4 regions of the Facivitalis istanbulensis genome follow, and region 4 is predicted to be linked to each of the others. Evidence: riboswitches for the same ligand, from Rfam matches in the RefSeq annotation. Region 4 holds a riboswitch; each other region holds the start of a gene.

Region 1 (7,657 bases), on a different contig from region 4:
AGCAAGGCGAGGACGAGGCGGGGCAGGCGCACCTCGACGATCACCAGCGTCGCCAGATCGGGACCGGGATCGCGCAATGCGGCCAGCGTCCGCCCCGGCGACAACCAGATCGTGCCGGCCAGCAGCGAGGCACAGGACAGGAGAAGCAGCAGCAGGATCAGGCCCGGCACCAGCCATCGGTTCACCCTGTCGTCTCCTTGATGGGGGGCGTCGTCCCCGCCCGGCGGGCGGCGGCGCGCAATTGGCCGCGAAGCCGGATCGCCGCGTCGGCGATCATCGGCGTGCCGCAGATATAATAGGCCTGCGCGATCGGCAGGATGCGATGGCCCCAGAGGCGCCGGACCACGCGGTGGCGCAGCACATCGTCCCCCAGTCCCAGCCCGTCCGCCGCGACCGATCCCTGGACCAGCAAGGGGGGATCGGCCTTCAGCAGGAGCTCGACATCGGGCTTGCGGTAGCTGAGCGTCGTCGGTTCGCGCACCAGATTGCGCGCGCCCGCCGCCTGAAGAATGATGTCATACAGCGTGCCCTGTCCGGCCGCGAAGCCGGTGCGGTCCCAGGCGACGACCTTGATCGGGGGCCCCGGGGCGCGGGCCAGCGCCGCCAGCTGCGCGTCCATCCTGGCGATCAGCGCCTCGCCACGCGCGCGCTCGTCCACCGCCGCGGCGACCTGTCGGGTGATGCGGCGGATGTCGTCGATGCTGTTCGCATGGTCGACCTCGATCATCGGATAGCGCAGGCGCGTCAACATGCCGCGCAGGGCGGGCGTCGTGAAGGTCCCGGCGATCACCAGGTCCGGCTTCTGCGCCAGCACCTCTTCGGCCAGCCCGCGATTCACCCGGACCCGCTTCGCCGCGGCGGCCATGACCGAGCTGCCCGGATCGCGCGACAACCAGCTGACCGAGGCGATCCGCTCGGGCGGCAGTAGCGCCAGGACGAGCTGGTCGGTGCACTGGTTCATGCTCATCACCGCCAGCGGATGCCGCCGGGGCGCGGGGATGGCCGATCCGCCGCCGCTACAGCCGCCCGCCAGGACGGGCAACGTCAGCGCGAGCAGGATCGACCGGAGCCGCATCAGAAGCGGACCCGCATCCCGCCATAGGCGGCCCGGCCGGGGGTCGCGAAGCTGAACACTTCCTCATAGCGTTCGTCGAACAGGTTCTCGACGCGGCCGAACACCGAGACCCGGTTCGTCAGCTTGTAGTCGGCGTTGAGGTTGACCAGGACGAATTCCTGCATCGACACGCGGACCGGCACATAGCTCGGATCGGTATAGGCGACGTCCGTGTTGCGTCCGTTGTACCGCATGGTCAGGGTGCCGCTGAACCGCTGGTCGGCGCTGAACACGGTGGTGTTCAGGCTGGCGACGTGCTTGGGGCGACGGACCTCCTCCATCCCGTTTTCGCGGGCATGGAGATAGGTATAGGCAAGGTCGAACTTGATCTGCGGGATCGGTCGCGCCGACACGAACGCCTCGACGCCATGCTGTCGCGATTTCGTCGTGCGGTTCGACGGCGTCGCGATAAAGGCCGGGGCGGGATAGGCCGTGTAGATCTCGTCTTCGAGCTGGCTGTCGAAATAGGTCGCGCCGATCGTCGCCTTGCCGCCGGCGAAGTCCTGATCGACGCCGGCCTCCCATCCTTTCGACTTTTCGGGCCGCAGGTTCGGATTGCCGATATAGCGGCCGTCGGCATAGCCATAGAGTTCGAAATAGCCCGGATTCTTGACGCCGGTTCCATAGGCGCCCCGCACGCGCAGGCCGAAGGGCAGGCGGTATCCGGCCTGGGCGCGCCAGGTCGTCGCATCGGCGAAGCGGTTATTCTCGTCGCGGCGGATGCTCGCGCCCGCCGAGAAGGCATTGTCGACGGTCAGTTCATACTGGCCGACAAAGCCCCAATTGTCGGTCGAGCGGCGGCCCTGGAAGGCGAAGGAGGATGGCGTCGTGTTCTGGAATTCTTCCCGCTCGAAATCGACCGCGCCGGTCACCCGGTTGACGATGCGATCGGTGCCGAAGCGGTAGCTGGTCTCGAACGTGCCCTTGTAGCGGCGTCCCTTGTCGCCATAGTCGAAGCCCCGGGCCTTGTAGCCGCGCCGCGTCGTGTCGGCGAACTGCCCCGTCAGGGCGTTGGTCCAGCGGCCGTCCGCCAGCGCCAGCTCGGCGCGGGCCAGACCGTAAAACGCCTCGTTGACGAAGCGCACGCCGGGGCTGTCGACGGTATAGCCGAACCGCGGACTGGCGGGATCATTCTCGCTGTTGTTCGTGTCGGCGGCGGTGTTGCTGTAGCGGCCGACGCCGGTGAGCTTGAAAATGGCGGACGGCGTCCATGTGACCTTGCCGCTGGCCCCGACGCTGGTCGACCCGATATCGCGGGTGCCACCCCGCGCCGTCGGTGTGCCATCGGTCCGATAAAGCGAGCCGGACAGGGCGTAATCGAGCGTGTCGGTGAAGCCCGCCGCCCGCGCGCCTCCGGAGAAGGTGCCGAACGAACCGCCCTCGGCCCGTGCCGAAAGGCCCGGCGCCTCGCGGCCGGTCAGCGTGATATACTGGATGACGCCGCCGATCGCGTCCGATCCGTAGAGCGAGGATTGCTGCCCGCGCAGCACCTCGACCTTCGCCGCCTCGTCGGCGATCAACGTGCCGAAGTCAAATTCGCCATAATAAGGGTCCGACGCCTTGATGCCGTCGATCAGGACCAGGACATGGTTGCCCTCGCTGCCCCGAATGCGGATCTGGGTCTGGCCGCCGATCGCGCCGGTCCGGCTGACCGCGACGCCGGGCACGTCGCGCAGCACGTCGGACACGATGCGCGTCTGTCGTTCCCGCAGATCCTCGTTCGTGATGAGCGTGACCGAGGCGGGCAGGGTCTTCACCTCGGTCCCGTCTCCCGAGCGCGACGCGGTCACGACGATGTCGTTCCCGGCGGCATCCCGGGTGGGCAGCGTCGGATTGCTCTGCGCCATCACGGGCATGGCGACCGTCCCCGATAGCGTCAATGTCAGCAGCGATATGAATGTCCTGGTCATGCCTGTTCCCCCCGCGTCGAGTCGCAAAGACGTGGCGGGGCCGTCCGCACACGCGAACGCCGGCGCGCGAGGACGGGCGAACGCGGTGCCCGCCATCCCACGGCCGTCTGCGGCCCCGGGCCGCGCCGCTTTCGTCGCTCGAACGGAAGGTTCCGTGCCGTGGCCATTCCCTGGACCCAGGCATTGAGCGACCCACGCCGGCAGGTCTCCTGGCTCGCGGGTCGTCGCCCGATGCGCGCCTTCCCAGGTTGCCCCAGTGGCTGCCCGGCGCTTTCGGCCGGTGCATGCGCATCGTGCTCGCCGCTCACAGTTGCAGGGACAGCTGCGGATTGGGGCGGCCTCGCACCGCCCGCACCGCATTCCCGTTTTCATCCCCTTTCGGGGAACCGGCGCGATCTGTCGTCCCGATTTGGCCGGAACGACGGATCGCCTGTATCCGAATTCGACCGGTTGGCCAATATGAACCCGATGGGACCGGCGCAATTGCCCCGCCCAGGGCCCCAAGGGAACATGGCCATAGGGGCTATTGACTATCACTCGCAACATTCATAGGCGATGTCCCACGCAACCTGGGGGAAATCATGTCGAGTATCTTCGTGGCGGTCGCTGCCTTCGTCGCAGCGGCCCCGGCGGACGCGTCGTCCGTCGAACATGCGGCTGCCACCGCCGCTGAGGTGAATACGGATCAGCGGCACCGGGAGCCCGAGATCATCGTCGTCGGGCAGCGCGACCCGGCGGCCCCGCCACCGCCCTATGCTGGCGGACAGGTCGCCTCCGGCGCGCGCAACGGCCTGCTCGGCAATACCGACATCACCAAATCCCCGTTCAGCATCGCCAGCTATACCGAACAGTTCATGCTCGACCGGCAGGCGGATACCGCGTCGGAGGCACTGGCCCTCGACCCGTCGGTCCGCGCGACGCAGGGCAGCGGCGCGCCGTTCGACACCTTCTACATTCGCGGCTTCCCGATCAACGAAGGCACCAGCGGTGAAATCGCGTTCGACGGTACGTTCGGCGTCGCCCCCAGCTTTCGCATCTTCACCGACTATGCCGAACGGGTCGAGGTGCTGAAGGGGCCATCGGCGGCGATCACCGGCATGTCGCCCAATGGCGGGATCGGCGGCACGGTGAACATCGTTCCCAAAAGCGCCGAGGGTCGGCTGCGCCGGTTCACGGTCGATTATGGTTCGGCCCTGCGTTTCGGCGCACAGGCCGATGTCGCCCAGCGTTTCGGTGCCGGAGAGGCCTGGGGCGTGCGCGCGATCGCGTCGGTCCGCGACGGCAACACGCCCTTCGACCATCAGGACGAACATAGCAGCGTGGGCGCGCTGGCGCTGGACTATCGCGGCAGCCGGCTGCGGGCCTCGCTCCACGTCGTGGCGCAGACCGACCGGTTCGTCGCCCCCTTGCGTCCCTATTTCGCGTTGGCCGGGGTGGCCATTCCCGATGCGCCCGATGGCCGCCGTAATCCGACGCAGCGCTGGGAATATTCGCATATCGACGATTATGGCGTGCTGGCCCGCGTCGACTACAAGATCAACGATGCGATCACCCTGTTCGCCGCCGCCGGTGGACGGCGCAGCACCGTCGATCGCTTCTTCGCCTCCGCGCGCGTGATCGCCAGCAGCGACGGGCGGACACAGACCGCGCCGCAGCTTTACGAGATGGACATCGACGCCCGCGTGGCCGAAGCGGGGCTGAGGGCCAAGTTCGACACCGGGCCGATCGCGCACCAGTTCGTCGTGCAGGCCAATGTGTATGACGAGGATACGACGCGATATCTCTCGGCCGTTGCCGGGGCCTATGGCGGCAATCTCTATCGGCCCGCCCCGGCGCTGTATCAGGCACCGGTACGGCGCGGCGACCGCCCGCGCCTGTCCGACAGCACGCTGAAGGGCGTGACCGTCGCCGATGTCCTGTCCGCATGGGATGAAACCATCCTGCTGACCATCGGCGCGCGGCGGCAGAATATCCGCGCCAACAACTATGTCGCCAATGTCGGCACGCTGTCCGCCGCCTATGACCGGAGCGCGACGACGCCGTTCGTCGGGCTGGTGGTGCGTCCGGTGCGCGGAATCTCGCTCTACGGCAATCATGTCGAAGGACTGAGCCGTGGCGATGTCGCGCCGGCGCTGGCGAGCAATGCGGGCGAAATCCTCGCCCCCTATGTCGCCCGGCAGATCGAGGCGGGCATGAAGTTCGATTTCGGCAGGATCGGGGGATCGATCGGCGCGTTCCGCATCACCCGCCAGATCGGCGAACTGGCGGGCGGCCTCTATGGCCAGACCGGCGAACAGCGCGTGCGCGGGCTGGAATTGTCGACCTATGGCCGCATCACGCCCCGTTTCGGCGTGGTCGGCGGGCTGACGCTGCTCGATGCCGAACTGACCCGGACGGCGGTTCTGGCCAATCGTGGCCATCGCCCGATCGGCGTGCCGGAGGTCCAGTTCAATCTCGGCGCCGACTGGGACGTGCCGCTGCTTGCCGGGCTGAACGTCAACGCCGCGGCGGTCCACACCGCGTCGCAGTTCGTCGACGCCGCCAACCGGCAGACGCTGCCCGCATGGACCCGTTTCGACCTGGGAGTGCGTCAGGCGGTCGCGCTGGGCCGCCAGCGCATGACCCTGCGCGCGGCGGTGACGAATGTCACCGATCGGCACTACTGGACCGGCGTCGCCTCGTTCGGCACCTTCTTCCAGGGGGCACCGCGCACCATTTCCCTGTCCGCCGCGTTCGACCTGTAAGGCTCGGCGGGCTTTGTTCGCGTGGTGGCGCCCCATTCAGGCGGCACCACGCCATAGCTGTTTCCGCCGGACATCCACGCCCAGGGCCTGGTCATGCGCGCGGCCTCCGGGTCGGCGCGGGCTCAACCGCCGAGCGCGAGGCGTAGCTGGATGCGGGCCAGCGCGCCGGCGATGGTCTGGCGCAGATACGCCCGGTCGGCCGCGATCTCCGCCGCTTGCGCCTCGATCAGCGGCGCGGCCGCGATGTCCCCGCGGCGATAGCGCGCCTCGAGCGCGGCCACGGTCTGCGCGCATGCGCTCCGGTCTTCCGCTGCCAGGTCACGCCGCCGGTCGAGCGCGTGGACCATCCCCAGCGCATCGTCCACCTCGCGCCACGCCTCCAGCACGGTCTTGCGATAGGTCAGCGCGGCGGCCCGCTCCTGGACATGCCGCAGCGCAAGCTGGCGACGCAGCCGCCCGCCGGTGAAGATCGGGAGGGACAGGGCTGGCCCGACGCTGGTGCTGCGCGCGTCCCAGCCGAAATCGGCGAGATGCAGCACATCGATGCTGAACAGCCCGGACAGGTTGAGGCTTGGATAGAAATCGGCCTGCGCCGCGCCGATCGCGGCGGTGGCGGCGTGCAGCGCGGCTTCGGCCTCAAGGATATCGGGACGTCGCCGCGCAAGGTCGCTGGGCAGGCCGGGGCCGGGCGCGGCGAGATGCGGGGCGGCAAACGGGGTATCGTCGGCCACTGGCGGGCTGTCGGGGCGGCCGCCGGTCAGGACCGCCAGCGCCCGGGCGGTGCGGGCGATCTCATCGTCCAGCGCGATCAACGCGTCCCGGCGCGCGCGCTGCTGCCCCTCGACCGTGCGGACGGCGATGCCGGTCGCCAGCCCCCGGTCCTTCAGGGCGCGGGCGATGGCCAGGTTCCGCTTACCCAGCGCGGCGTCACGCCGGGCGAGCGCCCGTTCCGCGACGAGCCCGCGCCATTGCCAATAGGCCTGCGCCACGGCGGCCTCGACCGACAGCCGCGCGCCGCGCGCCGCCGCCTCGGCCTGCGCGATCCCGGCGGTGGCGGCCTCGACCTCGCGGCGGTGCCTGCCCCACAGGTCGATGTCCCACCCGGCGCTGATCCCGGCCTGGTAGAGGTCGAAATCATAGCCGACGGGGGACGCGCCCGCCGCCTGATCCGGCTGGACGCCCAGAAGCGGGGCGAGCGCACTCGCCAGCCCGGCGGTGCCGATCCGGTTGCGACTATAGCCAAGTTGCCCGCCGACCTGCGGCAGCGCCTCGCCCTGGCTGGCGGCGCGGGCGATGCTTGCGGCGTCCAGCCGCTGGCCCGCGAGGCGCAGGTCGAGATTGCCCGCCGCCGCCGCGTCCTCCAGCCGGTCCAGCACCGGATCGCCGAAATCCCGCCACCAGGGCGTGGTCCCGACCGCCGGGGACGCGGTCTCATACCCCTGCCACCGTGCGGGCAGATCGGCGACCGGCGGGTGGAAATCGGGCCCGACGGTGCATCCGGCGAGCGACAGGGCCAACAGCAGCGCGCGCCGCGCCGCGCGGGTTCCCGGGCGATCAGTCATGGGCGGTCTCCCCGGCATTGTCCCTGCCGCCGAACAGCAGCAGATAGAGGGCGGGCAGCGCGATCAGCGTCAGGATCGTCGCGCCGATCAGGCCGCCGATCATCACGATCGCCATCGGCCCCCAGAAGATGTTGAAGCACAACGGGATGAACGCCAGCACGGCGGCCAGCGCGGTCAGCACGACCGGCCGGGCGCGACCCACCGTGGCCTCGACGATGGCGGTCCGCAGCGCCAGCCCTTCGGCCAGATGGCGCTGGACCTGATCGACCAGGATGATCGTGTTGCGCATGATCATCCCCGCCAGCGCGATCAGGCCGAGCAGCGCGA
Region 2 (7,657 bases), on a different contig from region 4:
TGCGCCGCTATCCGGCGGTCGAGCGGCGGCGCGAGGCGGCGGGCGACGTCATGGCCTGGAGCCGCGAGAACTGGGCAATCGCCAAGCGCGCCTATGCCGCCGCCATGGTGGGCGACGCCTGCCGCCCGACGCCCGCGCATATGCATATGGACGAAGCCGCCATCGCGGCGATGGCCCCGGTCGAACGCGAGCAGATCAAGCGCGGCGGCCTGCGCCTCGCCCGCCTGCTCGACGCAGCGTTCCGCCGGTAACGCGCCTCCCCGGCCTGGGGAGGAATGCGGTTAGAACAGGCGCCCGCCATTGGGCACCGCCCGGTCGGGGGCGATCAGCACAACCTCCCCCACGGCGTCGGGCAAGCCCAGCGTCAGCACCTCGGACATCATCGGGCCGATCTGGCGCGGCGGGAAATTGACCACCGCCGCGACCTGTCGCCCGACCAGCGTTTCGGGCGTGTAATGCCGGGTGATCTGCGCCGACGAGCGCTTGATCCCGATCGCATCGCCGAAATCGATGGTCAGCCTGATCGCGGGCTTGCGTGCTTCCGGGAACGGCGCGGCGGCGATGATCGTGCCGACGCGGATATCGACCGCCAGGAAATCGTCGATCCCGATCGGCCCCGGCGCAGGAGTGTCAGAAGTCGACATTGTCGTAATGCGAGGGCGGCGTGACCATCTCCATTCGCTCTGACAGCAGCGGGCGAAAGGAAGGACGGCTCTTCAGCCCGCGATACCAGCGCGCGGTCTGCTCATGTCCCTTCCAGTCGATGCCGCCCAGATAATCGGCGACCGAAATCTGCGCCGCCGCCGCCAGATCGGCCAGACTCATCGTCGCCCCGCCCAGCCAGTTGCGATGATCGAGCAGATAATCGGTATAATCGAGATGCCCGACCGCCGCCTTCATCGCCTCGCGCAGACCCTTGGCATCCGGGCTGCCGGTGCGCGCGACGCGCTTGACCATCCGTTCGTGCAGCAGCGGGCCGGTCACGTCCTGATAGAAATGCGTGTCGAACCACGTCACCAGCCGCCGGATCTCGGCGCGGCCGACGGCGGTGCCGTTGATCATCGCCGATTTCTCGACCGTCTCCTCGAAAAACTCGCAGATCGCCATCGAATCGACCAGCAGGACGCCGCGTTCCTCATCGACCATCACCGGCGTCTGGCCCGCCGGGTTCATGTCGAGAAACTCGTCGCGCCGGTGCCAGGGCGACTCGCGCACCAATTCGTACCCGACGCCCTTTTCACCCAGCAGCAGACGAACCTTGCGCGAAAAGGGACAGAGCGGGAATTGGTAGAGTTGCCACATGGGGCCCATCTAAGCGGTGGACCCCATGCGCGCCAACCCCGGCGGCGATGTTTTCACCCGCCGGTGCGCGCGGAACGACGCAACCGCCGCCAACCGATCACCACCCCGCTGGCCGACATGACCAGCCCGGCCAGCGACCAGACCCACATCCAGGCGTCCCAGGCCGGGCGACGCTGGACAAGCCATGGCCAGTTCCAGGTGTGGAGCAGCGTATAGACCCAGCGATAGGCGCGCCGCACGCGATCCTGCCGCTCGACCAGCGCGCCGCTCATCGGATCGACATAAAGCCAGGTCCGCGCCGCATCGTCGAAGCGCAGCCGCAGGACCGGCAGAGCCCCGGACCAGTAGAAATCCGGCACGGCGAGGCGCTCGACCCCAACCACATCGCCGCCGGGCACCAGCACGGCGGCCGCCCGCGCGATCATCCCCGGATCGGACCGGGCCGGACGCAGCGCCTGCGCGTCCAGCCAGCGCGGGTGAGTGGAAACCCGGTCGATCGCGACCCGCTGCCGCCCCGCATCGCCGGTCCATTCGACACTGCGCGCGTGCGGGGCGAGCGCCGCCAGCCGGTCCAGCCCGCCCGGCACCGCGACCGCCCCGGCATAGGTCTGAGTCGCCGCGGCCGGTGCCTTGGTTCCGGCAAAGAACCGTCCCGGATCGACCGACAGCCAGCCGCTGACGATCCAGGTCGTCAGCATCACCCCGCCCAGCAGCCCGCTGACATGATGCCACAGCATCCAGCCATGATAGGGCGTCATGCGCCCGCCGCGATACCGCCGCCGCCCGGGGCGCATACGCAGGATGCCGATCCACAGTCCGGTCAACGCCACCGCGATACATGGGCCGGAGACCCAGATCACGACCTGCCGCCATGCGGACTGATCGCGGCGCAGGATGGTGGGATAGAGCCAGTGCGGCACCGATCCCAGCCAGTTCCAGAAACGCTGCCCGCGCGTCGTGCGCTGCACCGGCTGCCCGGTCAGGCTGGAGATATAGAGGTCGGTCGCGGCGGCATCGGCCAGGCTCGCCTTCCACAGCGGGCGATGCCGGTCGAAGCCACCCGCGACCGTCCATTGGTCGTCCGCGATCCGCTCGACCGCGCGGACGGGCGCGCCACCGAAGCGGGCGGCGACGCCCCGTGCATGCGCCGAATCGACCGGCGCGGGCGCAAGGCCCGTCTCGGCGGACAGGATACGGGTCGCGCCATCCCGGTCCTCGACCCACCACACCGGCGCGGCCCCGCGCATCGCCAGCGTGATCCGCCGTGCCGTGCCCTCGGGTCGATAGCGTACCCGCGCCCAGTCGATCGGTGCTGCCCCCGCCCAGATCTGGGCCGCGGGCAGCGCGGGATAAGGAACGTAGAGCATCACCAGCCCGGAGGCGAACCACATGGCGAAGAGCAGGCACGCCAGGATGCCCGCCCAGCGATGAGTCAGGAAGACGTAGCGCAGGACGGCGCGGCCCCGGCGCCGGTCAGAACCCCGCACGCAACGCCACGTCGAGCGAACGCGGCCGTCCCAGCAACCATTGCTGGTCGCCATAGGCGGTCACGGCATAGGCCTTGTCGAACACATTATAGAGGCGCAGGTCGAGGGCCAGACGCGGGCTCAACGCATAGGACAGGCTGGCATCCACCGTCGCATAACCGGGAATGCGAAAGGCATCGCCATTGTCCGAGAAGCGCGGGCCGACATAGCGCAGCCCGGCACGCGCCTGCACCGCCGGCGTCGCATCCCAGCGCAGCCAGAGATTGCCCAGCGTCTCGGGCACGTTGGGTGGAGTCCGACCGGTAAAGTCCGTACCGCCCGATCGGAAATCATCGAACCGCGCATCCAGCACCGTGCCGTTGGCGTCGATGCCGAAACCCTGCGGCAGGTCGAGCGCCACCGCCGCCTCGATCCCCTGCGCCGATCGCTGGCCGACCTGCTCGATCGGGCTGGACAGGGTGCGCTGCGCCAGCAGGCCGGTCTTGACGATGCGATACGCGGCCAGCGTCGCGCTGCCATGGCCGTTCAGGAACAGCCATTTGGCCCCCGCCTCGACCTGATGGCCGCGCGCATTGCCGAACGAGACCTGGCCCGTCGCCACGGTGGTCAGCGTCGCGAGCGGATCGACGCCCGTGGCATATTGGCCGTAGAAGGACAGGGTCGCGCTCGGCTGATAGACGGTGCCGACACGCCAGGTCGCGTTGCGGAACGTCTTTTCAAAGGCGAACCGATCGGTCCGCGTGCCGCCGGGATAGCTGATCGCCCAGCGCCGCACCTCATCCTCCTCATAGCGGAAACCGCCGACCACCGACCAGTGCCGGCCCAGCGCCACCCGGTCCTCGGCAAACACGGCCAGCGCGGTGGTGCGGGTGCGATAACGCGGCGCGATTCCCTGCGTATCCAGGAAACGGCCGGGCGCGAAGGCGAAGGGATCGACCGCGTCGACCTGCGCATCCGATCCGAAATCATTCTCATGCGTGAAGCGCACCAGATTGGCGTCGATGCCCAGGACCAGCGCATTGGTGATCCCCGGTGCCAGACCGCTGCGCCACGTCACGCTCGCCTGATCGCCCCATTGCTGCTGGTCGTGGCGAATGCCGTAATTGCTGCTCCGCCGGACCGTGCCGGGCGTCCCCGCCGACCCGTCCGCGCACTGTCCGGTCCGCGCGACCCAGCAATAGCTTTCCAGATTGCGCCAGAAGCGATCGCTGGTCAGGTAATAGGCCAGGTTGGACACGCTGATCGCGCTGCTCGGCGTCCAGTCGATCTGGAGCGAGGCGCGATCGTCGACGAAGCGCATCCGCGCATCCTCGACATTATAGTTCCGGTCGCGCACCCGCAGGTCCAGCCGGCCGTCGATCAAGGGTGTACCGAAAGAGCCGGTCGGCCGCTGGTTGCCATGATCGCCTCGCAGCGTCACCACCAATGTGGGGTCCGGGGTCCAGCGCAGCGTGCCCGACAGGGCGAAGCTGCGCGAACCGCCCCGGTCGACATAGCCGTCCGACCGCCGGTAACTGGCGTCGAACCGATAGGCCAGGCTTTCGCTCGCCGGACCGCCGATGCCCGCCGCCGCGCGGAAACTGTCCTGCGCGCCATAGCCGATCTCGGCCTGCCCTTCGATACGCTCCGTGTCGGGCTTGCGCATCACGACATTGACCGCGCCGCCCAGCGCGCCCTGGCCGTACAGCACCGACGCCGGACCGCTCAGCACGTCGATCCGCTCGATCATCCACGGATCGGTCGGGAAGGTGATCGTTCCCGCCGCCGGGAACAGTCGCACCCCGTCGATCAGTTGCAGCACCGACCCCTGGCCGGAAAAGCCGCGCGCCGCCAGCGCGGTGCCGCCATTGCCCGGATTGGCGACGCTCGACAGGCCCGGGGCGCGGGTCGTCGCCTCGACGATCGACTGGTCGCCACGCGCGCGGATCATCGCTCCGTCGAGCGACGCGATGCTGGCGGGCGTTTCCAGCGGGGTCAGCCCCAGGCGGCTGGCGGTCGCATTGGGCTGGTCCATCGCCTGCTTCTCACGCGCGCCGATCACCAGGATCGTGCCGTCGCCCTGACCGCTCTCCGCGCGCTGCGTCTCGCCCGCGCGATCATCGTGCGGCTGGACCGCCACCGCTGCCGTCCCCGGCACGCCGGCGCCCAGCGCCAGCGCAAGTCCTCCGCACAGCCTCAACGGAACCGCGCTGATAATGTTATGATATATCATTTTAATGCCTATAGCGTCTTGTCGCGAACAAGCCGAGTGCCTTCCGTCCGTCGCCGGACAGCCGGGTGCCATGCGCACGATCGACGCGATTTTCCGCACTCGCCATGGCCCCCCATGCGCCTCCGCCACCTTGGGCGTCGCTCGTCGGAAAAGACCTAGCCTCGACCACCCCCTGGGCCGGGCATGAGCGACCTGACGCCGGCAGGTCTCCTGGCTCACGGGTCGACACGGGCTGAACGCCTTCCCAGCTTGCGCCAGTGGCCGGGACGGCATTCACCGTCCCCCGTTCATCCGCTCACCGCTTACAGTTGCAGGGACAGCCCCGGATTCGGGAAGTCGCCTCCCCTCACCGCGTTCCCATTTCATCTCCTTTATGGGGAGAACCGGCGCGATCATGGCCGGAATATTCCGGCCGCGAACTGACTGAAAGATTTGCGCGGGGCCGTCAAGGCGATGCCGCACCGCGCGGTTTCGCGCTATCAGCGGGCATGGCACGCAAGACCCGCTACCTGACCGCGACCATGGCGGACGGCTATGTGAAGACGATCGGCCCGACCGCCGCGCCCTTCACCCATTATTGGCGGATCGTCGCCGACCTGGGCGATGGACGCACCGAGGTGTTCTGGGGCCATGCCAAGTCGCGCAAGGACGCGGGTAGCAAGGATGCCGCCATGGCCGAGGCGGTGCGCCAGCGCGGTTGGGCGGGCTATGCGTTCGAGGTCGTCGAACTGGTGGAATCGACCGAGCCGCCCCGAACGGAGGCGACCCGGTCGCGAACGACGTCACGGCGACGCTGACATCCCCGTCACGGCCCGGCGGGATGGACCCGCCGGGCCGTCCGGGATCAGAAGCGATCCGCGTTCATCACCTTCGTCCAGGCGGCGACGAAATCGGTCACGAACTTCTGCTTGGCGTCGTCGGAGGCATAGACCTCCGCCACCGCGCGCAGTTCGGAATTGGAACCGAAGATCAGGTCGACCGGCGTCGCGGTCCAGCGGGCCGCCCCCGTCGCGCGATCCTTGCCCTCATACAGGCCCGGCGTCGCCGCCTTGCTCCACACCGTATCCATCGTCAGCAGATTGACGAAGAAATCGTTGCTGAGCGTTCCCGGCCGGGTGGTCAGCACGCCATTCTTCGACCCGCCGCTGTTCGCGCCGAGCACGCGCATCCCGCCGACCAGCACGGTCATCTCGGGCACGGTCAGGTCGAGCGAATCGGCCTTGTCGACCAACGCCACGGGGCCGCTGACCTCCGCCTTGGGTCCGTAATAGTTACGGAAGCCATCGGCGACCGGCTCCAGACGCGCGAAGGACGCGACATCCGTCTGCGCCTGCACCGCGTCGACGCGACCGGGCCGGAACGGGATGTGCACGGCCATGCCGCCGCGCTGCGCCGCCTGCTCGACCGCCGCATTGCCGCCCAGCACGATCAGGTCGGCCATCGACACCTGCCGCCCGCTCTTCGCGAAGTCCTGGCGGACCGCGTCCAGCTTGGCGAGCACCATCTTCAGCTCGGCCGGATCGTTGACCGCCCAGCCCTGCTGCGGATCGAGCCGCACCCGCGCGCCATTCGCCCCACCGCGCATATCGGTGCTGCGGAAGGTCGAGGCCGACGCCCAGGCGGCACGGATCAGCGCCGGACCCGACAGGCCCGAGCCCAGGACCATCGTCTTCAACCGGGCCTGATCCTCCTCGCCGATCGGCGCGAAGCTCGCGGCGGGCAGCGGATCCTGCCACTTATAGGTCTCGCTCGGCACCTCATTGCCCAGATAGCGGGCGCGCGGGCCGAGATCGCGATGGGTCAGCTTGAACCAGGCGCGGGCGAAGGCCTTGCTGAACAGCTCGGGATTCTTCTGCCAGCTGACCAGGATCTTGTGGAAGCCGGGATCGTCCTTCAGCGCGATGTCGGTGGTGAACATGATCGGCGCGTGACGCAGGCCCGGCACATGCGCGTCGGGCACCAGATTCGCGGCGGCACCGCCCGGCGGAACCCACTGGGTCGCGCCCGCCGGGCTCTTGACCTTCACCCAGTCATAATTGAGCAGATTGTCGATATACTGGGTGGTGAACTTGGTCGGCTCCGCCGACCAGGCGCCTTCCAGGCCCGAGGTGATCGTGTCCTCGGCATTGCCCTTGCCGCACTTGTTGGCCCAGCCCAGGCCCTGCTGCTCGATCGCGCCGACCGTCGGCGCGGCCCCCAGACACTTGTCCGCGGGATGCGCGCCATGCGCCTTGCCGAAAGTATGCCCGCCCGCGATCAGCGCCAGCGTCTCCTCGTCGTCCATCGCCATGTTGCCAAAGGCGCGACGGATATCGGCGGCAGCGCCGATCGGATCGTGATTGCCGCCCGGTCCTTCCGGGTTGACATAGATGAGGCCCATGGTGGTAGCGGCCAGCGGCCCCTTGAGCGTCCCGTCCGGATTGGTGCGCTCGCTGCCCATCATCTTGAGCTCAGGGCCCCAGAAGACGACATCCGGCTGCCATGCGTCGACACGACCGCCGGCGAAGCCGACCGTCTTGAAGCCCATATCCTCCAGCGCGACATTGCCGCTGAGGACCATCAGGTCGCCCCAGCTCAGCTTGCGGCCATATTTCTGCTTGATCGGCCACACGAGTCGCCGCGCCTTGTCCAGGCTGACATTGTCGGGCCAGCTATT
Region 3 (7,657 bases), on a different contig from region 4:
CGCGACCGGGCATCTATCGCCTGCCCGGCGCTCATAATGGCCAGTCCGCCATCCAGGCCCGCAATGCCGGGTTTGACGGGCTGTACCTGTCGGGCGCGGCGATGACCGCCTCGATGGGGTTGCCCGATCTGGGCATCATCACCGTCGACGAAGTGGCCTTTTTCATTCGCCAGATCGCGAGGTCGGCCGCGCTGCCGCTGCTGGTCGATGGCGATACGGGCTATGGCGAGGCGCTCAACGTGATGCACATGGTGCGGACCTTCGAGGAGGCGGGCGCGGGCGCGGTTCATCTCGAAGACCAGGTCCTGCCCAAGAAATGCGGCCATCTGAACGGCAAGAGCCTGGTCCCGACCGCCGATATGGCGGCCAAGGTGGCAGCGGCCCGAAAGGCGGCGCGCGACCTGGTGATCGTCGCGCGCACCGATGCGGTCGGGGTCGACGGCTTCGATGCCGCGGTCCAGCGCGCCCGCGCCTATGTCGACGCGGGTGCGGATGCCATCTTCCCGGAAGGACTGACCAGCCGCGAGATGTTCGAGGCGTTCGCCGCCGCGATGCCCGGCGTGCCGCTGCTGGCGAACATGACCGAGTTCGGCAAGACCCCGTTCTTCACCGCCGATGCGTTCGAGGCGATGGGCTACAAGATGGTGATCTGGCCGGTATCCTCGCTACGCGTGGCGAACAAGGCGCAGGCCGAACTGTACGCGGCGATCCGACGCGACGGCGGTACGCACAACATGGTCGAGCGGATGCAGACGCGGGCCGAACTATACGACGTGATCGGGCTGCACGATTATGAGGCGCTGGATGCCTCGATCGTCCGGACGATCGTTCCCGACGCGTTGCCAAGGCCCTGATGGAACGGGGGAGTGCGGGTGCCGTGACGGACATTCGCACTCCCCGATCGCGCGGTTCTGCCCGGTGGGTCAGGCCGCCAGTTCGCCGCGGACGATCGCTGCCCCGGCGGCCAGGGCCTCCAGCTTGCCGCGCGCGACGGCGCGGGGGAGGGGGGCCATGCCGCAGTTGGTGGCGGGATAGAGCTTGTCGGCATCGACGTACCGCAGCGCCTGGCGCAGCGTGTCGGCGACCTGCTCCGGCGTCTCGACGATGCTGGTGGCCACGTCGATCGCGCCGACCATCACCTTCTTGCCGCGAATGAGTTCGATCAGATCCATCGGAACGCGGGAATTCTGGCATTCGAGCGAGATGATATCGATGCTGGACTTTCGCAGCCTGGGGAAGGTCTGCTCATAGTGCCGCCATTCGGCGCCGAGCGTCTTCTTCCAGTCGGTGTTGGCCTTGATGCCATAGCCATAGCAGATGTGCACGGCGGTTTCGGCCCGGAGCCCTTCGGCCGCTTTTTCCAGCGTCGCGATTCCCCAGTCGTTGGCCTCGTCGAAGAAGACGTTGAATGCGGGCTCGTCGAACTGGATGATGTCGACGCCGACGGCTTCCAATTCCCGGGCTTCCTCATTCAGGATCCTGGCGAATTCCCAGGCCAGCTTCTCGCGGCTCCGGTAATGGGCGTCGTAGAGCGTATCGATCATCGTCATCGGGCCGGGCAGGGTCCATTTGATCGGCTGATCGGTCTGCGCGCGCAGGAAGCGGGCATCCTCGACAAAGACCGGGCGCGGACGCGCGACGGCACCGACGACCGTCGGGACGCTGGCATCATAGCGGTTGCGGATGCGTACTGTCTCGCGCTTCGCGAAATCGACGCCGCTCAGATGCTCGATGAACGTGGTGACGAAATGCTGGCGTGTCTGTTCGCCGTCGCCGATGATCGTGATGCTGGCCTGCCGTTGATCGTCCACCGCCAGGCGCAGCGCGTCCTGCTTGCCCGCGACCAGTTCTTCGCCGTCCAGTTTCCAGGGCGACCAGAGCGTTTCGGGTTGGGCGAGCCAGGACGGCTTTGGCAGGCTGCCCGTGGTCGTCGTCGGCAACAATATCGTCATGATGCAATACCTTGTGTCGTTCGTGCAGATCAGAGGCCGCAGGTCGCGGACCAGCGTTCGAGCATCGCGCCATGCGGCCTGATGAAATGCGCCTCGGCAAATTTCCCCTGCGCGACGGCCAGCCTGCTGCGCTCCTCGCGATCATAGACGATGCGGGTCAGGGAATGGTCCTGATAGTTCAGGCTGGGCCGGTAATGCGCGCTGGCGACCGAATTGGCATTGTATATTTCGGGCCGGTAGATCTTCTGGAAGGTTTCCATCGTGCTGATCGTGCTGGCCAGCTCGATATTGCTATAGTCGTTGAGCAGGTCGCCGATATGGTAGAAGGCCAGGGGCGCAACGCTGTACGGCGGCATGAAATACCGCACCGTCATTCCCATCTTCTCGAAATACTGGTCGGTGCGCGAGAATCTGTCGTTCCTGTACTCGACGCCAAGAATGGGATGGATGTTCGCCGTCCGGTGATAGGTCTCTTTGCTCGATACGCTCAGGCAGATGACCGGGGGCTTTCTGAAATGATCCTGATAGGCGCTGGATTGCAGGAAATGCTTGAACAGATTGCCGTGCAGGTCGCCGAAGCGGTCCGGCGTCCCGCCATCGCCGCCCAGCGCGAGATGGTTCGGCAGCAGGATGCTGAAATCATAATCCCGGACATAGGATGAGAAGTTGTTGCCGACGATCCCGTCGATGCGTTCGCCGTTGCTCCGGTCGATGATGCCCGTGTGCAGGATTTCGATCAGCGGAAAGGATTCGCCCCGTTCGTCGGCGCCGACCCTGATCGCGGCGGAGATGATCCGGAGTTCGACCGTATAGCGATCCCCGGCGGGATTGTCCCAAGGGATCAGTGTGTTGAAGCGGTGGTCGATCATCGCCAACGTCGCCCGAAGATTGTCCTGGCGGCATTCTCCACGGGCCAGATTGGCGAAATTGGTCGTGATGCGCGTGCTGTCGGCGGGACGATAATCCTCGTCGAACGGGATGCTGTGTATCGTGAATGTGAACCCGCTATTCGTCATGACTCACCTGCTTTTGAGGGCAGGGGGCAAGGAAGAGCGCGCAAGGCGTGGACAGGCCCGGAGGGCGTTCGCCCCGGTCCTTGCGTCAAGCGCGATCCACCGGAGGAACCCCCGTCCGAGGAACGTTATGGCGTCGGAGGCAGGTCTCCTGGCTCACGGGTCAACGCGGTGGCTCCGGCCTTCCCGGGCCTCTTGCAAAGCCCCGTGACACGAAATGGAACCGCCGCTCGCCGCTTACAGTTGCGGGGGCAGCGCCGGATTCTGCCCCGAAGGACACCACCGGCTTCCCGTCTTAGCCCCATCGCCATGCCTGGGATGGGGAACCTCGACAAGGCTGGTTCAACACCATCCCGGCCTTGCTGTCAATAAGGATATAAAGATATCTTTATATCCTTATTTGTTGTGTGAGAGGCGCGGCCATCACCGTGCGTGCGTGGCGGTTCCGGCGGAGGATATGCGCCCGCAGCGATTGTCATCCGGCCTTCACGATGCGCCCGTAGAGCGGCCGCCGACACGACTGGTCGGGGAGGGGTAGGTGAGCAGCGCAAAATATCCCGGCTCCACCGCCCATTTCCCGGTGTCCGATCTGGCATCGTCGGTGGCCTGTCCCGATGCCGCGTTGATGCGTGCGCTGCGCAGCTTCATCCACGGACGGGTCGATCAGCACGCCGATGGCGAGGATATCGCGCAGGAAACGCTGCTGCGCCTGCTGGGCTATCCGGCGGCGCGGATCGACAATCTGAAGGCATTGTGTTTCGCGATCGCGCGCAATCTGCTGCTCGACCATCACCGCACCGCCAGCCGGAGGGCACCGGCGGAACTTAATGACGACATGGTCTGTCCGCAGCCGACGGCCGACCATGTCCTGGCATTTCGCCGGGCGGTGGCGATCCTGGCCCAGGCGCTGGACCGGATGCCGCCATTGCGGCGCGAGATCTTCCTGCGAAAGCGGGTCGACGGCGTCAGCACGGCCGATATCGCGCACAGTCTCGACATGAGCGTGGCGGCGGTCGAAAAGCATGTCGTCCGCGCGCTGAACGATCTGCGCACGGCCATGGCGAAGCGTGGCTTCACCATGGACGGTGGCGCATGACTCCCCGGAACGACGCGGCGGGGCGCGAGCCGATGCCGGTCGACGAGTCCGTTTTCTCCAACGCGCTGCATGAGGCGGCGGCGCGCTGCGTCCGCCTGTCCGACGAGCAGGTGCGCGCGCTGCGGCGGCGCCGACGCGGTGTCGCGGCGGGCGGCGGGACGATACTGGCCGTCGCCGCGCTGTTGCTTATGACCCGCGAAGGACCGTCGCCGACGCCCGTAGCGCCCGGGTCATGGGCGCGCACCCTGGCGACCCGCGCGGGCGAGAAAGCCGCGGTGACGCTGGCGGATGGCTCCTCGGTCAGGCTGGACGGGGCGACGCGGGTCCGCATCGTCTATTCCGCCGGCGGACGCAGCGCCCGGCTCCTCGCCGGCCAGGCTTTTTTCGACGTGCGGCACGATCCCTCCCGCCCGTTCGTCGTCCATGCGGGCGGGGCGGACGCGCGGGTGCTCGGTACCGCCTTCGACCTCGGCATGACCCGGCGGCAGGTTTCGCTGGCGGTCTATCGCGGCGCGGTGGGCTTCGACCCCGCCGGATCGCCGCGCGGCGTCGTGGTCCCGGCGGGGTATCGCAGCAATATGCGCAACGGTGTCCCGGAGCGGCCGGTGCGGTTCGATCCGTCGCTGCCCGACTGGCGGGAGGGATGGATCGATACCGCCGGGATGCGGCTCGACGATCTGGTCGAGGTGCTGCGCCGCGAGGGCGATACCCGCGTCGTCATGCCCGGCGAGCCGCTCGCGTCGATGCAGGTCTTCGGGCGCTTCCGTACCGATCGCCCCCAGCAACTGCTGCGCGCCATCGGCGCGGAACTCGGATTCAGGGTGGTCGAGGAGCCGGACGGGATAACGCTGAAGCCCATGCGCTGAACGGCGCTGGTCGCTAAAAAACATTGTCCGGATCGTGCCCGCTGATCCGTCTTCCGCTTGGTGGCGCGCCGATGCGCCGGATTGGGGGACGATCACGATGAAGCGGTTTGGTGGAGCATCTGTATACATCCTGGCGGCGGCGACCTGCGTCGCGCCGGCCGTGGCACAGGGGCAGCCCGCGGGCCCTGCGGCGGGCACTTTTGCTTTCGCGATACCGGCGGGTAGCCTCGCCTCGGCGCTGTCGACCTATTCGAACGTCACGGGCATCCAGGTCGTCGCCTCGCCCGCGCTGATCGGGCAGCGGCAGACACAGGGCGTGACCGGCCGGTATACGCCGCGCGCCGCGCTCGCCGTCCTGCTGCGCGGCACCCGCCTGCGGCCGGTCATGACCGATGGCGTTCTCATCCTGCGGGCCGATGGCGCGGGGCCGCGCCCGCCCGCCGCCCGTGTCGCCGCCGCACCCGTATTCGCGCTGGCCATCGGCGCGGGTGAGCGCGATCCGCTGGGCCATGACGGCGACATCGTCGTCACCGGCTATCGCAGCAGCCTGACGGCGGCACAGGATCTCAAGCGGCGCGCGGTCGGCGCGGAGGACGACATCCTCGCCTCCGACATCGCGGCCTTTCCCGACCTGAACCTCGCCGAATCGCTCCAGCGTGTCCCCGGCATCACGATCACGCGCGATTCGGGCGAGGGCCGCCAGATCGCGTTGCGCGGCCTGGGCGCGGATTTCACGCGGACCCAGCTCAACGGCATGGAGGTGCTGGGCAACACCGCCTCGGGCATGGACAATCGTGGCGGGGTCAGCCGGTCGCGTGCGTTCGACTATAGCCTGTTCGCATCCGAGTTGTTCAACCGCGTCGCCGTGCAGAAATCCTATGCCGCCGAACAGGATGAGGGCGGCATCGCGGGCACCGTCCAACTCACCACGGCCAAGCCGTTCGACTATCAGGGGCCGAAATTCGTCATCTCGGCCAAGGGGCAGACCAACGGCAATACCAACGGCGTCACGCCCCGCCTGGTCGGCCTGGCCTCGATGCGGCAGGGTGATTTCGGGGCGCTCATCTCGCTGGCGTACAGCCAGATTCACAACAATGAATATGGCTATCGCAACTGGGGCTGGGGGCTGACCAAATATGCGGCCGCCAATATCGGGCCCGATATCGACGATGCCACGCGCGGCAAGCTGCTGGCCGGGGTCTGGCAGCCTACCGCGCAATCGCCGTCGAGCTGGTACACCGACCGTCGGCGGCTCGGGGTTACCACCGCGCTGCAATATCATCCGGGCGAACGCTTCAAGCTCGACGTCGATCTGCTCTATGGCCGGCTCTGGGACCATCGCGACGATTACGCGATCGCCAGCGCGGGTGCCAATCCGCTGACCGGAACGACGATCAATGGCGGGCAGATCATCCAGAGCGCTGTCATCGATGGTACCAACACCCTGCGCGCGGCGAGCTACACCGGCATCGACGAGCGGTCCGAGCACCACATCGTCGAGAATCATGCCGACTTCTATCAGGCGGTGGCGAATGGCGAGTGGACGCCGTCCGACCGGCTGACGATCCATGCGCTGGGCGGGTATGAGGAATCGGACTTTGGCCAGCCGGTGTTCGACAAGGTCTTCCTGGAGGCCCGGAACATGGCCTTCAGCTATGACACGCGGCCGGCCGACCCGCGCAACACCTATGGCAAGGATCTGACCGATCCCGACAATTGGGCGCTCCAGCGTCTCGACGTGCAGGAGAACCGGATCGTCAGCCGCTATACCAACGGCAAGCTGGACGTCGCCTACGCCCTGGACAGCGCGCTGACGCTCAAGGTCGGCGGCGCCTACAAGCATTTCTCCAACAGCGGCTACACCTGGGCGAACAAGGTGTTCCACAACAAGCCGACGCTGACCGCGATTCCGAACGCCCTGAAACAGACGGTCGGGGTCGACACGCTGACCCAGTATATCGTCGGCGACGTCGACCGCACATATGCGTTGATCGGCGACACCCGTAACCTGACCGCCGCCAACCTGCAGGCGGGCAGCGATTACCGGGTCGATGAAAAGACCTGGGCGGGCTTTGCCCAGCTCGATCTCGACACGAATCTGGGCGACATGCGGCTGCGCGCCAATGCGGGCGTCCGCTATTATTCCACGGATCTGGTCTCGTCGGGTAATCTGGCAACCGCCTCGGGCTTTCAGCCGGTGTCGATCGGAACCAACAGCAAGGGCTGGCTGCCCGCCGTCAACGTCGCCCTGGACGTGACGAAAGAGGTGGTGCTGCGCGTCAGCGCCAGCCGCAACGTCAACCGTCCGGGGCTTGGCGACCTGGCGGCGGCGGGCTCGATCACGACGCGTCCGAACGGCGGGTCGCTGAGCCTGGGGAACCCGTTCCTGCGGCCCTATAAGGCGACGTCGATCGAAGGGTCCGCGGAATGGTATATGGACCGGCACGGCTTCGCCTCGATCGGTGTCTTCTACAAGAACATGGACAGCTTCATCACCTCATCGTCGAAGCAGATCCCTTATGGCGAAACCGGTCTGCCGCTGTCCTTGCTGGTTCAGGGACAGGACGCCAGCACGCCCTATGACGTGTCGCAGCCGATCAATGGCCCGGGCGCCAAGATCAAGGGGATCGAAGCCGCCATCCAGCATGACTTCACCTTCCTTCCCGGAACGCTGAAGAATCTGGGCTTCGTCGCCAACGGCACCTGGTTCGACGGGCACCGCACCGCCTT
Region 4 (7,657 bases):
ATGGGGCTGGATCGCCAGTGCCGCCCTCGCCTGGCCCGCCTTGGCGCAGCGCAGCCTGTACGTCCATGTCCGCCCCGTCGCCGAGGCGCTGATGCGCGGCGACCTCTCCGCCGCCCGTGCGCTGGTGGCGCGGGTGGTGGGGCGCGATACCGGGCGACTGGATCAGGCGGGCGTGTCGCGCGCCGCGATCGAGACGCTGGCGGAGAGTTTTTGCGACGGCATCTTCGCGCCGCTTTTCTGGCTGCTGCTGCTCGGGCTGCCGGGCGTGTGGGTGTATAAGGCGATCAACACCGCCGACAGCCTGATCGGGCATAAGGAGCCTCGCTGGCGCGCGTTCGGCTGGGCGGCGGCGCGGATCGATGACGTGGCGAACTGGGTGCCCGCGCGGATCGCGGGGGTGCTGGTGTGCGTGGCGGGGGCGGGCGGCTGGCGGGTGATGCGGCGCGATGCGCGCACCCATGCCTCGCCCAATGCGGGCTGGCCCGAGGCGGCGATGGCGGGCGCGCTGGGCATCGCGCTGGCCGGGCCTGTCGCCTATGACGGCGTGACCCAGATCAAGCCGTGGATCGGGCGCGAGGGCCGCGCCGCCATGCCGACCGACATCGTGACGGCGTTGCAGCTCTATGCCCGCGCCTGCCTGTTGCTGTGGGTGATCGCGGGGAGTGTCGCATGGCTGGTGTGATGATCCAGGGGACCGGCTCCGATGTCGGCAAGTCGGTGCTGGTGGCGGGGCTGTGCCGGGTCTTCGCCAATCGAGGCCTGCGCGTCCGCCCTTTCAAGCCGCAGAATATGAGCAACAACGCCGCCGTCACCCCCGATGGCGGCGAGATCGGCCGGGCGCAGGCGACCCAGGCGATGGCCGCGCGGGTCGCACCGCATGTCGACATGAACCCGGTGCTGCTGAAGCCGCAGGGCGACCGCACGTCGCAACTGATCGTGCGCGGGCAGGTGCGCGGGATGCTGGCTGCCGCGAACTGGCGCGAGGGGCGGATCGACCTGCTGCCCGAGGTGGTCGACTGCTATCGCCGTCTGGAGGCGGAGAGCGATCTGGTGATCGTCGAGGGGGCCGGCTCGCCCGCCGAGGTCAATCTGCGCGCCGGCGACATCGCCAATATGGGGTTCGCACGCGCGGCGGGGGTGCCGGTGCTGCTGGCGGGGGACATCGATCGCGGCGGGGTGATCGCCTCGCTGGTGGGCACGAAAGCGGTGATCGACCCGGCGGATGCGGCGATGATCCGGGGCTTTCTGGTCAACAAGTTTCGCGGCGATCCCGCGCTGTTCGCCGACGGCATGGCGACGATCGCCGAACATACCGGCTGGCGCGCGCTGGGGCTGATCCCGTGGTTGGCCGAGGCGCGGCGGCTGCCCAGCGAGGATGCGGTGGTGCTGGAACGCGCCCGTACCGGGGCCGGCGGGCGGGTGGTCATCGCCTGTCCGATCACGCCGCGCATCGCCAATTTCGACGATCTCGACCCGCTGCGGCTGGAGCCGGCGGTCGATCTGGTCATGGTCCGCCCCGGAGAGACCATTCCCGATGCGGCGATGATCGTGCTGGCGGGGTCGAAGGCGACCATCGCCGACCTTGCCTTCCTCCGCGCGCAGGGCTGGCATATCGACATCGCGGCGCACCATCGGCGCGGACGGCCGGTGCTGGGGCTATGCGGCGGATACCAGATGCTCGGGCTGGGCGTGGCCGACCCGGACGGGATCGAGGGTCCGGCGGGACGGGTCGAGGGGCTGGGGCTGCTCGATGTCGAAACCGTGCTGACCGGCGAGAAGACGGTGCGGCCGGTGACGGGCGCGGCGCTGGGCGCGGGCTTTTCGGGCTATGAGATTCACCTCGGCCGCACCACCGGCTCCGATACCGCGCGGCCGGTGGGGCATTTCGCCGATGGCCGGGCCGAGGGTGCGATGAGCGCCGACGGGCTGGTCGCGGGCAGCTATATCCACGGCCTGCTGGGCGAGGCGGGGCAGCGGGCGGCGTGGCTTGCGCGGATCGGCGTGGCGGGCGCAGGGCCGGATCACCGTGCCGATGTGGATGCCGCGCTCGACGCCATCGCTGCCACGCTGGAGGCGCATGTCGATTGCGATGCGCTTCTCAGGATCGCTCAGGACGCGGTGTAGAGCACGGCCGCAAGGAGGAGCGCTGTTTCGGTCAGCTCAATCCCCGCACCATGGACATCGCCGGACACGCCGCCCAGCTTGCGGCGGAACCACAGGCCAAGGCCGAAGATCACGAGCGGGGTGACGGCCAGGGGCGGCGCGAACAGGTCCAGCGCCAGCACGCCGACCATCCACCCGATCACGTCCCCCGGCCGCACCGCGCCCGCCACCGCAGCACCCAGCCCGTTCGGCTTCAGCGGCGGCAGGAACCGTGCCCAGACCAATGGCCCGATCCGCGCCGCCGCCGGGATCAAGGCGATCATCGCCCAGTGATCGGGCGGCACGCGGTGGAGCAGGACCAGCTTGGCGAGCAACTGTATCACCAGCACGACGACGCCGAAGCTGCCGATATGCGGGTCCGCCATCACCGACAGCAACCGCGCCCGGTCGCCATGCGCTGCGCCCAGCCCGTCCGACAGGTCCGCCAGACCGTCGAGGTGTAACGCCCCCGTCGCCCACACCCATACCGCCAGCGCCGCCAGCGCCCCGACCCACGGATCGACCCACGCGCCCAGCCAACCGGCCCCCGCCACGATCGCGCCGATCACCAGCCCCGCGACCGGATAGAGCCGGATCGCGCGCGCGAAATCGGCTTGGTCCGCCGCCACGCGCGGCATCGGCAGGCGGGTCAGGAATCCCAGCGCGACGATCAGCGGCTTCATGCCGTGACCAGCCCCGTCACCTGCGCGGTGCGCGGCGCGCCCTCCCAAATCTCCAGCGTCAACAGGCTGGAATAGGGCAGCGCGAAGCCCCAGACGGTGTGCGCATCGAAGCCGCACAGAGCCGCGAGCGCCGCGCGCATCGCCCCGCCATGGGTGACGACCAGCGTCGGTTCGGGCGGCAGCTCGGCGATCGCAGCCCCGACTCGCGCGACCAGATCGGACCAGCGTTCGCCCTCCGGCGGCGGGTTGGCGTCGGGATCGTCCCAGAAGCGCGCGCGGGCGGCGGGATCGATGCTGTCGGGGGGCAGCCCGTCCCACGCACCGAAATCCAGTTCGCGCCAGCGGGGATCGACCGTCGCCGGTCCGATCGCCTCGGCACAGGCGCGGGCGCGCGATAGGTCCGAGCTGATCCGCCGCGCGACCGCCAAACCTTCAGCGCGCGCGACGCAGGCGGCGATCCCTTGCGCCGTCGCCGGGCTGTCGGTCCGCCCCAGCATCACCCCGGTCAGTTCCGGCTCGCCATGCCGGAGCAGATGGAGCCGAAAGCGCGTCACCCCTTGGCCACCCCCGCCTCGGCAAAGGTCGCCATGCCGTCATGTGCGGCCAGCGCGGCGCGGATCACCTGCACCGCCACCGCCGCGCCGCTGCCCTCGCCCAGCCGCATGTCGAGCGACAGGATCGGCCGCAACCCCAGCCGGTCGAGCAGCCGGACATGCCCCGGCTCGGCCGAGCAATGCCCGCTCAGGCAATGCGCGGTGATCGCCGGATGGACCATGGCGAGCGGCGCGATCGCGGCGGTGCCGATAAAGCCGTCGAGCACGACCGGCACGCGCTTCCCCCGCGCGGCCAGCACCGCGCCCGCCATCGCCGCGATCTCCCGCCCGCCCAGACGGCGGAGAATCTCGAACGCGCCGGTCAAATGCGGGCGATGCAGCGCCAACCCGTCCGCCACCGCCGCCGCCTTGCGCGACAGGCCGTGGGCGTCGACGCCGGTGCCGGGGCCGACCCAGTCGGCAGGCTCCCCGCCGAAACTGGCGGCGGCGAGCGCGGCGGCGGGGGTGGTGTTGCCGATCCCCATTTCGCCCAGCACGAGCAGGTCGGCATCGCCCACCGCTTCGGCTCCGGCGGACAGCGCGGCCAGGCATTCCGCCTCGCTCATCGCGGGTGCGGTGGTGAAGTCGGCGGTCGGCCGGTCGAGGTCGAGCGGCACGATGCTCAGGTCCAGCCCGGCGGCGGCGGCCAGCGCATTGATCGCGGCCCCTCCGGCGGCGAAATTGGCGACCATCTGCACCGTCACGTCCGCCGGAAAGGCGCTGACCCCGCGACCGACGACGCCGTGATTGCCTGCGAAGATCACCGCGCGGCCGCGTTCGATCCGGGGACGCGCGCGGCCCTGCCACCCGGCGAGGAAGATCGCGATCTCCTCCAACCGGCCCAGCGAGCCGGGGGGCTTGGTCAACTGGCCCTGTCGTGTGGTCGCGGCGTCGCGCGCGGCGGCATCGGGTTCGGGCAGCGCGGCGAGCGCTGCCTCGAACGCGGTAACTGTAGGGAAGGCGCTCATTCGACGACGAATCCTTCGGGCGGGGTGCGGGTGAGGAAATGGCCCTTCACCCCCTGCGGCCATTGCTTGTACGGCACCTGTCCCCAGTCGCTGTCGGCATAGGCGCGGGCATAGTCCAGGATGGCGCGCGCGGCGTCGTCATCGGGGGCGAACTTGCCCATCACATAGCCGACCTTGCCCGGACAGCGCAGATGGACGGCGCAAAAGGACTGGCAGGCGAAGAGGCAGGGCATCTCCTCCACCGCGACACCGGCATAGGCGGGGTCGGACGCCTGCACCCGGCGCAAGGCTTCGACCAGCAGCGCGCCGCCGCGCCGTCCTTCGTCATTCTCGCGCGCATCGTCGGACAGGCGGCAGGTGTTGCAGGCGACCACGGCGGGGCCGGGGGCGGCGGGTTTCAGCATGGGTTCGGCTCGGTCACTTGGGGCACATCTCCACAAAGGCGTTGTCGTCGCGCGAGGGGGAAAGCCCCGTCCGTCCGGTACACCCTGACCGGTCGAAAGACGACCGCGACGGGCAGGTCTCCTGGCTCGCGGGTCGGGGCCGGTCCGCCGCCTTCTCGGGGACATCCCCAATGGCGTGATGGCGAACGGCTCGCCGCTTACAGTTGCAGGGGCAGCCGGGGCATCGCACCCCATTCCCTTTTGATTCCCCCAAGGGGGAACCTGTCGCGGGGGGAGCGATAGGCGTGTGGGCGGGGAGTGGCAATATCTTCCCCGATAGCGGCCCGGCGTCGGACCCTATCTCCATCAGCACCACCCCGGCGAAGGCCGGGGCCCAGATGCCATGTCGCACGTGGCGCGCCTCATAAGACGCCGAGACTGGACCCCGGCCTTCGCCGGGGTGGTGCGTTCGCTTCGGGGTATGGAACCTACTCCTCCCCGCGCAACGCCTTCAGGAAGAAGGCATATTGCCGCCGCATCGCATAGGCGACCGGCCCGGTGGTGCGTCCGGCGGTATGCTCGCCGCCGGGAATGACCAGCAGGTCGAAATCCTTGTCCGCCTTGATGAGCGCATCGACCACCTGCGTCGTGCTGGCGGGATCGACGTTGGAGTCCTGCTCGCCGACGACCAGCATCAGCTTGCCCCGCAACTGCCCCGCATGGACCACGCCAGAGGCGTCGAGATAGCTCTGGTCGACCGGATAGCCGAGCCATTGTTCGTTCCAGTCGATCTTGTCCATCCGGTTGTCGAAACACCCGGCATAGGCGACCCCGGCCTTGTAGAAATCGGGGTGGAAGAGCAGCGCATTGAGTGTGCTCTGCCCGCCCGCCGAGCCGCCATAGATGCCGACGCGGCTGATATCAGCGGCGGGGTCCTTCGCCGCCAGCGCCTTCATCCAGGCGATCCGGTCGGGAAAGCCGCTATCGGCCAGGTTCTTCCACGCGACGTCGTGAAAGGCTTTCGAGCGGTTGGCGGTGCCCATGCCGTCGATCATCACGACGATGAAGCCCAGATCGGCGAGCTGCTGCATCCCCATGACGCGGTCGCCGCCGGAAAAGCCGCCGAACGGCCAGAACGCCTTGGGGACGAAGCTGTCGTGCGGCCCGGCATAGATGTTCTCGATCACCGGATAGCGCTTCGCGGGATCGTAATCGCGCGGGCGAACGACGATGCCGTAGATGTCGGTCTTCCCGTCGCGGCCCTTGGTGGTGAAGCGCTCGGGCGGGCGGAACCCGGCGGCGGTCAGCGCGGCGATGTTGCCCTTTTCCAGCGTCTGGAGAAGGCGTCCGTCGCGCGCGTCGTGAAGCTCCATCGTCTCCGGGCTGTCGGTGCGCGAATAGACGTCGACATAGCGGGTCATGTCGGGCGAGAAGCGGACCTCGTGCGTCGCATTCTCCTTCGTCAGCCGGGTCAGGTTGCGGCCGTCGAAATCGACCCGGAACCAGTGTTTGTAATAGGGGTCTTCGCCGGGGACGAAGCCGCTGGCCGAGAACCAGATTTGTCGCTTGTCGTCATCCACTTTCGCAATGTCGCGGACGACCCATGGCCCCTTGGTGATCTGGCGGACTACCCGGCCGGTCGCGCCGTCGATCAGGTAGAGATGCCGCCAGCCGTCCCGCTCCGATGTCCAGAGGATTTCGCGGCCCAGCCCCTTCACGTCATGCGACCAGATACGGTCGCGAAAGACGAAGGTCTTCGGGCTTTCGGTCACGACGGCGTGCGCCGTGCCGGTGTCGGCATCGACCGCGATGATCCGCGCCGCGCCGAAACCGCGCTTCAGATAATCGAAGGCGAAGCTCTTGCCGTCCGCCCGCCACTCTGGGGTGGACAGGGTATAGGCATGGGCGAACAGGTCGGGGTCGATCTCGGTCCGTCGGCCGTCGGACACGCGGAACAGGACGGGTGCTTCCTGATCGACCGTGTCGCCGGGCTTGGGATAGAGTTGCTGGACGACCTCGGGCTGGATCTTGCCCGGCGGCGCGGCGAGGACACGCGTCACCATCCGGGCATAGCCGGGCCGCACCCGCTGGAGCGCGATGTACCGGCCATCGGGACTCCAGGCGATGGTTTCGGGGTCGTAGAAATTGGCGGGGCTGCCGTCCTGACTGCGCCATAGCTCCTTGCCACCCCCGGCCCTGCGCACGACCAGATTGTCGTCGAGGACCAGCGCCTCCAGCCTGCCGTCGGGCGAGCGGCGGGGGTGGTTGTCGGCCGCCACGCGCAGGTCGCGCACCACGCCGAAGCCGCGCGGGCGGGCGGGGTTTTCGGGCGGCACGATGCGGCAGACCGGCCGGGCGAGGGTGCAGCTATAGGTGACGCCGTCGTCATAGCCGATGGTGAAGCTGATTGCCTGACGGTCGGGCGCATAGGCGAAATGGTCGAACGGTAGGCGCAGCGGCGCGACCGGCTGCCCCATCACTTTGGAGAGGGCGGGGGCGAGCGTCGCGGCGTCGAAGGCCGGGGCCTTGGCGCGGGTGGCGGCGTCCACGTCGATAAAGGCGAAGCCGCCCGCCACCGTCTTGCGATAATGGAAATGCCGCCCGTCCGCATCCCATTCGGCGGAGGAGGCGATGTCGCGGGTCAGCCATTGCCATTGGTCACGCAGGGCCAGCGACCGGGCGATGCGGTCGGGCACGGTCTGCGCCGCGATCGGCGTGGCGGTCAGCAGCAGCGAGAGGGCGAACAGGCGCTTCATTGCGCGGCTCCGATCGTAAAGCGGTAGGTCAGCGGCCGGAGCGCGATGCGATAGGGCATGTGCGCCCGGCCATCGAGGTTCCATCCGGTATCGCCGCCGACCCCGGCCTGCGCCGCGTCGATCAGCAGCGTG

The links. A riboswitch is a leader RNA that binds a small molecule or an ion and turns the genes downstream of it on or off. The one in region 4 is predicted to bind cobalamin.
Region 1: linked by a shared signal. The riboswitch ahead of RN629_RS14215 (TonB-dependent receptor plug domain-containing protein) and the one ahead of RN629_RS13735 (DUF1636 domain-containing protein) in region 4 are both predicted to bind cobalamin.
Region 2: linked by a shared signal. The riboswitch ahead of RN629_RS13235 (TonB-dependent receptor) and the one ahead of RN629_RS13735 (DUF1636 domain-containing protein) in region 4 are both predicted to bind cobalamin.
Region 3: linked by a shared signal. The riboswitch ahead of RN629_RS11725 (DUF1852 domain-containing protein) and the one ahead of RN629_RS13735 (DUF1636 domain-containing protein) in region 4 are both predicted to bind cobalamin.

What each region holds. Positions count from the first base shown of each region.
Region 1 covers NZ_JAVSCQ010000027.1:22,424-30,080, forward strand. The annotation lists gene RN629_RS14205 (FecCD family ABC transporter permease) at 1-185, opposite strand, end outside; gene RN629_RS14210 (ABC transporter substrate-binding protein) at 182-1,075, opposite strand; gene RN629_RS14215 (TonB-dependent receptor plug domain-containing protein) at 1,075-3,024, opposite strand; cobalamin riboswitch at 3,207-3,429, opposite strand; gene RN629_RS14220 (TonB-dependent receptor) at 3,606-5,768, shown strand; gene RN629_RS14225 (efflux transporter outer membrane subunit) at 5,891-7,330, opposite strand; gene RN629_RS14230 (efflux RND transporter permease subunit) at 7,323-7,657, opposite strand, start outside.
Region 2 covers NZ_JAVSCQ010000023.1:50,664-58,320, forward strand. The annotation lists gene RN629_RS13215 (S1/P1 nuclease) at 1-251, shown strand, start outside; gene RN629_RS13220 (tRNA-binding protein) at 282-644, opposite strand; gene RN629_RS13225 (glutathione S-transferase family protein) at 631-1,302, opposite strand; gene RN629_RS13230 (hypothetical protein) at 1,356-2,789, opposite strand; gene RN629_RS13235 (TonB-dependent receptor) at 2,776-5,001, opposite strand; cobalamin riboswitch at 5,185-5,404, opposite strand; gene RN629_RS13240 (hypothetical protein) at 5,490-5,798, shown strand; gene katG (catalase/peroxidase HPI) at 5,846-7,657, opposite strand, start outside.
Region 3 covers NZ_JAVSCQ010000018.1:57,914-65,570, forward strand. The annotation lists gene prpB (methylisocitrate lyase) at 1-854, shown strand, start outside; gene RN629_RS11720 (methionine synthase) at 924-1,952, opposite strand; gene RN629_RS11725 (DUF1852 domain-containing protein) at 1,982-2,968, opposite strand; cobalamin riboswitch at 3,090-3,311, opposite strand; gene RN629_RS11730 (RNA polymerase sigma factor) at 3,504-4,061, shown strand; gene RN629_RS11735 (FecR family protein) at 4,058-4,927, shown strand; gene RN629_RS11740 (TonB-dependent receptor) at 5,025-7,657, shown strand, end outside.
Region 4 covers NZ_JAVSCQ010000025.1:29,552-37,208, reverse strand. The annotation lists gene cbiB (adenosylcobinamide-phosphate synthase CbiB) at 1-682, shown strand, start outside; gene RN629_RS13755 (cobyric acid synthase) at 670-2,124, shown strand; gene cobS (adenosylcobinamide-GDP ribazoletransferase) at 2,109-2,825, opposite strand; gene RN629_RS13745 (histidine phosphatase family protein) at 2,822-3,379, opposite strand; gene cobT (nicotinate-nucleotide--dimethylbenzimidazole phosphoribosyltransferase) at 3,376-4,386, opposite strand; gene RN629_RS13735 (DUF1636 domain-containing protein) at 4,383-4,790, opposite strand; cobalamin riboswitch at 4,885-5,070, opposite strand; gene RN629_RS13730 (S9 family peptidase) at 5,258-7,525, opposite strand; gene RN629_RS13725 (glycoside hydrolase family 2 TIM barrel-domain containing protein) at 7,522-7,657, opposite strand, start outside.